One region of the Janthinobacterium sp. GW823-FHT01H08 genome, then DNA from elsewhere that is predicted to be linked to it. Evidence: predicted binding sites of a transcription regulator. Region 1 holds the regulator's gene; each other region holds the start of a gene.

Evidence for each region. The regulator FNR, encoded in region 1, switches genes on or off when oxygen is low (the NO sensors DNR and NnrR bind a similar motif). The targets are predictions, from matches to a motif close to TTGATNNNNATCAA.
Region 2: a site for FNR is predicted at 999-1,012, ahead of paaA (1,2-phenylacetyl-CoA epoxidase subunit PaaA). Genes of this name have one in related genera too.
Region 3: a site for FNR is predicted at 1,263-1,276, ahead of cqsA (alpha-hydroxyketone-type quorum-sensing autoinducer synthase). Genes of this name have one in related genera too.

The regions. Positions count from the first base shown of each region.
Region 1 covers NZ_CM179504.1:292,549-294,747, reverse strand. The annotation lists gene AC3RCG_RS01250 (response regulator) at 1-249, opposite strand, end outside; gene fnr (fumarate/nitrate reduction transcriptional regulator Fnr) at 489-1,247, shown strand; gene AC3RCG_RS01240 (FixH family protein) at 1,374-1,898, opposite strand; gene ccoG (cytochrome c oxidase accessory protein CcoG) at 2,045-2,199, opposite strand, start outside.
Region 2 covers NZ_CM179504.1:5,682,898-5,685,096, reverse strand. The annotation lists gene paaX (phenylacetic acid degradation operon negative regulatory protein PaaX) at 1-829, opposite strand, end outside; gene paaA (1,2-phenylacetyl-CoA epoxidase subunit PaaA) at 1,097-2,086, shown strand; gene paaB (1,2-phenylacetyl-CoA epoxidase subunit PaaB) at 2,115-2,199, shown strand, end outside.
Region 3 covers NZ_CM179504.1:5,093,034-5,095,232, forward strand. The annotation lists gene cqsA (alpha-hydroxyketone-type quorum-sensing autoinducer synthase) at 1-1,196, opposite strand, end outside; gene AC3RCG_RS22850 (sensor histidine kinase) at 1,329-2,199, shown strand, end outside.

The DNA of each region.
Region 1 (2,199 bases):
GGCGGGCTGGGTGATCAGTTCTGGCGGCTGCTGCCGGGCCGTCAGGGTGACGATCTGCAGCAGCATGCCCAGCTTGTCGTCGAGCTCGGCGGCGGTGCGGCTGATCAGGGACGACTGCTGGCTCAACAGTACCTTGGTGAAATCGTCGCGCATGTGCTGCACCTGGATCATGGTGACCAGCGCGATCATGGCGATCGAGGTCAGGCTGGTGGCCAGCGCGACTTTTGCTTTGATGCCGAGAGGCTTCATGATTTCCTTTTCAGTACCGGGCGGCACAGGCGGCAGATAATGCTGTCAGGAATTTTCCTATCAATACCCCAGCTTGGCAAGCGCCGCCACGCAAATTGCCCTCTCCGCATGGGCTTTTGACGATGTTGCCATATAATTAAAGTCGGAACGTCGTTTATTCAGCGAAATTGCGGTGAAATTGGCACACGGCAACCCTGTATGCAGTAAACTTGTTGTTGCATTTTCTAAAAGGTACCGACATGACTGAAGCGCTACTCACTCCAACCTCGCCCACAGTGACCGTGGAAGCGTTGCGTGCGCGATGCTCGACCTGCAGCATGCATCAATTGTGTCTGCCGATGGGCCTCGACGTGGGCGACATGGACAGACTGGACCAGATCATTGGCCGCCGCCGCAAGATCGTGCGCGGCGCTTCGCTGTTCCGCATCGGCGACTCGTTCCAGAACCTGTATGCGATCCGTCTGGGCCACTTCAAGACCTACCAGATCAATCCGGGCGGCGAAGAGCAGGTGACGGGTTTCCAGATGGCGGGCGAACTGCTGGGCATGGACGCCATCAGCGCCGACCGCCACCACTGTAATGCGGTGGCGCTGGAAGACAGCGAAGTGTGTGAAATCCCGTTTTCCAGCCTGGAACAATTGCTGGGCAATATGCCGACCCTGCTGCGCCATTTCCACCGCATGATGAGCCAGGAAATCACGCGCGAGCAAAGTGTCATGCTGTTGCTGGGCAACATGCAGGCGACGCAGCGTTTTGCCGCCTTTATCGTCAACCTGGCGTCGCGCTATGAAGCGCGCGGCTATTCGGCCAGCAAATTTCAGTTGCGCATGTCGCGCGAGGAAATCGGCAACTACCTGGGCCTGACCATCGAAAGCGTCAGCCGTTTATTGTCGAAATTCAAGAAGGAAGGCTGGCTGCGCGTTTCCAACCGTGAGATCGAGATCTTGCAGCCGGCCAAGTTAAAAGCTATTACAGCCGGCACCGACGTCTGCAAGTAACAGCACCGTCAAAACCTACTGCGCGTCGTGCTTTGCGGCCTGCGATGCTCGCTGTGCTATAGCACAGCTGTGCTTCTCAGCCACAAATCACTGCCGCTCGCTACGGTTTTTTCCCGGCGCTGTACGTTATAGCTCTTCATCCGCGTGCAGCGCGATGCTGCGTTGCACAGGCCAGGTCCAGATGCCGGACAGGCGCCACTCGCGTTTGTCGTTTTCCACCAGCACTTGCCAGCGGCTGCGCTCGAGCATCGGCAGCGTCACGGAAAAATTGCCGGCCGCATCGGGTTGCACCAGCAGCTTGATATCCTTTTCCGGCAGGGTCGCATGCGCCAGGTGCAGCTGCAAAGGCCCCTGGTACGCCTTGCCGAAGCTGTGCACGGAGCCGCTGAGGCGCGCTGCAGCGACGTCATACGACAGGGTCGTATCCATGGCCAGGTCGCTGGCGATCGTGTCGCGCTTCAAATCCTGGTTGATCGCCTTGCCCTGCTTGTAATAGTCGCCCACCACCAGCGCGTCGGGCTGCGTAAACGCGATATAGCCCATGAAGCTGCCGACGACCACGGACAGGCCGGGACCGATCATCAGCAGCCATGGCCAGCGATGCTTGTACCAGGGGGCAACGGGAGGTTGCAGTTTCAGACTGTCGGACATTGTGTTCTCCTTGGGGGTGGACCCTTTGGGTCCGACTCCAGCTTTTGCTTCCGGGTTGAAAATCAAGTGACCCTAACGCATGATTGATGATACCCCTACGGCGAAATAACGGGGTCGGACCCGGAGGGGCCGACCCCAAATCAACGTCACCGCGGCACGATGAACACCGCGCTTTCGCGCACATGCAGCGACGGGTCGTCCAGCGAGTGCAATTCGATCGCAATCTTGTTCGAGCCCTTCTCGCCGACGCCGTGCGGCACGCGCAGGCGGATCGGCCAGCCCAGCGTTTCCGTCGGCTGCA
Region 2 (2,199 bases), 740 kb from region 1:
GAGCATACGTGATGCGGTACAGGTCGCGCGCCAGCGCATAGGCTTGCGTGCCAGGCCACGGTTCGGGCAGCAGCTCGACGGGCAGTTGCGGGTCGTGCAATTGCACGCGGCGGTAGGCGTGCGTCAGCAGCGAGCGGATGACGAACGCCTGCTCCGCATCGAACACGGGTTCTTCCTGCAGCAGGGTCAGCAGCGGCTGGAAGCTGGCGATGAATTTTTCGTAGCCGGCCATCACTTCCGACAAGTCCCAGCAGTCGCCCACCATGTCGCGCAGGGGCCGCGTGCTGACACCCGGCAACTCTGTTGTGTGGCAGACATACAGCTTGCCCTGCACCTCGTTGCGCACGAGGATATCTTCCAGCGCCTCCGCATTGCTGGCCGGATGGCCAAAGATGCCGGGAGAGATCAAGCCGTAGCCCGCCCACAATAATTCCTTGCGCAGCGCGCCCCGTTCGGCGGCGCCGATGCTGCCGGCCGGACCGATCACCAGGGTCCAGCTGCCATCCCAGTGCACGACCAGCGGCGCGTAGATGCGGCGGTAGGCGCGTTCGAAGCGGGCCAGCGCCTCCGGGCGTATCGCATAGGCGCTGCGGCGGCCGTCGCGCTGCGAGCTGAGCCAGCCTTCCTGCGCCAAGCGGAACACGCTGGTGCGCAATAGCCGGTCATTGACGCCGAATGGCGCCAGCAGTTCGATCAGGCTCCCCAGCCAGATGGCGCCGCCGCGCGGCACGATGGCGTCGCCGAAGATGGTCATCACCAGGGACTTCGAGCGCGGTGGGTCGCTTTCCAGGAAATCGGCTATCCATGCCGTGCAGCGGGTGTTCTTCATGTGGTTCCGGTCTGGCCGTGTTGCGGTCGGTTCAATAAAAGCAGCAGTTTACTTGGCTGCGCGGGTAGCGCGGCAATAATTTGCCGGAAGCGCGGGTAGCGCCCCATGGTGTTTTCTCATAAGCAATATCATACGCACAAAAAAGCTGCACAAGATACGATTTTTTAAAATGATTCACATCAAGTGTATGCAAATCGTTTTTTGTATCGTATTATCTGTTTATCGCACCGCGTTGCTGCGCAAAATCAAAGACATGGGAGACACATCATGTACGCACAAATGGTTGAAACCGGCCTCAAGAACGTCCGCTCCATCGACGACATGGGCCAGGAAGAGCGCGCTTTCCAGGCGCGCATCGACGAAGGCATCAAGATCGAGGCCAAGGACTGGATGCCGGACGCCTACCGCAAGACCCTGATCCGCCAGATTTCGCAGCACGCGCACTCGGAAATCGTCGGCCAATTGCCCGAAGGTAACTGGGTCACGCGCGCACCGACCCTGAAACGCAAGTCGATCCTGCTGGCGAAGATCCAGGACGAAGCGGGCCACGGCCTGTACCTGTACAGCGCCGCGGAAACCCTGGGCGTCTCGCGCGACGATTTGCTCGCTGCCTTGCACTCGGGCAAAGCCAAATATTCCAGCATCTTCAACTATCCCACCCTGTCGTGGGCCGACATGGGCGCCATCGGCTGGCTGGTCGACGGCTCCGCCATCATCAACCAGATTCCCCTGTGCCGCTGCTCCTACGGTCCGTATGCGCGCGCCATGATCCGCGTCTGCAAGGAAGAATCGTTCCATGCGCGCCAGGGCTACGACATCATGATGTCGCTGTGCAAGGGTACGCCCGAACAGAAAGCCATGGCGCAGGATGCCTTGAACCGCTGGTGGTGGCCATCGCTGATGATGTTCGGCCCGTCCGACGCCGCCTCCGTCAACAGCGCCCAATCGGCGCAATGGCGCATCAAGCTGTTCTCGAACGATGAATTGCGCCAGCGTATGGTCGACCAGACCGTGCCGCAAATCGAATACCTGGGCCTGACCGTGCCCGATCCCGACCTGAAGTTCAATGCGGAGACGGGCCACTATGAATTCGGCGAGATCGACTGGGCCGAGTTCAACAATGTCCTGAAGGGTAATGGCCCGTGCAATCGCGAACGTTTGCAAACGCGCGTGAAAGCGTATGAAGACGGTGCATGGTTCCGCGATGCCTTGGTCGCCTATGCCGACAAGCAAGCCGCTAACAAAGCAGCAGCGTAATTACATAAGACAGATAGGGGATAGCAACATGAGCAAAGAATGGCCTTTGTGGGAAGTTTTCATCCGCAGCCAGCACGGCCTGGCGCACAAGCATGTAGGCAGCCTGCACGCTT
Region 3 (2,199 bases), 1.3 Mb from region 1:
ATGCCCGTCTCGTCGCGGATGGCGGCGCAGGCGGCCAGCACTCTTGCGCACTCATCCTCGCGCAAGCCCGCATTCAGGGTCAAACGCACCAGCGAACGGTTCTTCGGCGTGGCTGGCGCACAGAAGACGGCGCCATAGATGCCGTGCCGCTCCAGCGCCTTGCGCAGGATCAAGGTATCGGGTTCGCTGCCCGCTTCCAGCGCGATGATCTGCTCGGTGCCGTCGCTGACGTTGTAGCCGAGATCCATCAGCCCCTGGCGCAGCTGCACGCTGTGGCGGTGCAAGGCGGTGCGGCGGCCATCGGCGGCGCGGATGAAATCGAGCGCCGCATCGAACCACGCCAGCTCGTGTTCGAGCAGGCAGGAACTGAAGATGGCGGGCCGCGAGGCGGACAGGAAATATCCCTTGAAGCGGGCCGAACAGGTGATCAGCCCGGCCCGCCCCGCGAACGCCTTGGCCAGCGACGCCGTGCGGAAATGGACCCTGTCGGCCAGGCCCAGCTCCGCCACCAGCCCCGCGCCCTGCGGGCCGTGCGTGCCCAGCGAGTGCGATTCGTCGACGATCAGCATGCTGCCGCTGCGCTCGGCGATTTCCACCATGTCCCGCAGCGGCGCGACGCTGCCGTTGGTGCTATACAGCGCATCGACGATGATGATGCCGGGGCCATGCTTGTCGAGCTGGCGCTGCAGGTGGGCGCCATCGTTGTGCAGGAAGGCGACGGGCACGGCTTGCGCCGATTGCACGCCTTCCCACAGCGAAGCGTGCGCCTGCATGTCCAGGTACACGGGGATGCCGGGCCCGGCCAGGCTTTGCAGCAAGCCCACGTTGGCGGCCCAACCCGACTGCGCCAGCACGCACGCTTCGCTGCCGAGAAACTCCGCGAATTTTTGTTCGAGGAGGTGCTGGCGGCTGCCTTCCTGCAGGAATACGGACGACATCAGCATGGCGCCGCCGCCCTGCAAGACGCGCGCCTGGGCCGCCAGCAGCGCCGCCTCGCCGGCGATGTTCAGGTAATCATTGCCAGCGAGCATCACGGCACTGGCCGGCATGGCTTGCCATTCATGCAGGTGTTCGCCGCCAAGCAGCTTCTCGATGCGCTCGACATAGTGCTCATCCATGCGCGCACGCACGAAGGCGGGCATCAGTTGTTCGGCGTGGATGGCGCGGGACGACAGGGGGGAAAGGGCGTGTGACATAGGAACTCCTGATTGGTTGCGGTGGGAACTACCGCGTCCAACATGCGCGAGTCATCAGGCAAGTGTTTGATACAGCTCAACAGTTGTGCCGATATCCTGCTGATACAGAGGGAACCCGCCGATCATGTTGCATTGACACGCTTCAACGAACACGCCCCCTTGATCATGATGCACGCGCAGTCCCCTTCCGGAAAACGGTGGCAAGGCAAGCTGCTCCAGCCTTTCCTGCATTTCCACGATGCCATCGAACACACGCCCGTGCGGCGCGCCCAAGTGCGCACCCTGGCGCTCATCGGTGCGCTGGGCATGCCACTGTATTACGCACTGTGGCATTATTTCTTTCCGCAAGAATACGAATCGCCGCTGCTGCGCAGCGTGGCAGCGCTGCTGTTCCTGCCCGCGCTATGGCCTGGCCGTTTCAGCAATACCTGGTTCAGCGTCTACCTGTTCCTGGGGCTGACTTTCGAGCTGCCGTTTTTCTTCACGTACATGTTCCTGATGAACCACGCCTCTGCCATGTGGATGCATTCGCTGCTGGTGGCGCTGGTCGTGCTGTTTCACTTCGATACGCGCATCGCCATCCTCGCCTATCTGAGCGGTACCGTGCTGGCCTGCCTGGCGTTTGCCGTCGCCGGCGATCCCGCCTTTTTGCTCAGCCGCGACGTCTTGCAGCAATTGCCCGTGCACTGGTTCACGATTGTCGTGTTATCGGTGGTCAAGGTGGGGCGCCATGTGGGCGCGCAAGAGAAACTGGCCGGGCTGGCTGCCGGGCTGGGCAGCGTGGCGCACGAATTGCGCACGCCCCTCGTCAGCGTCGAGGCGAATGTGCGCGGGCTGCAGCGGGGGCTGCAAGGGGCGCAAGGCCAGCCATCCGATGCGGACAGCCTGGACGCGCTGGCGCGCATCCGCTTCGAAGTGCGCCATATGCACCACATGATCGATCTGTTCCTGCTCAGCGCCAGCGCCGTCAACCGCAAGCTCGAAGCGAACGAGACGGTCGCCA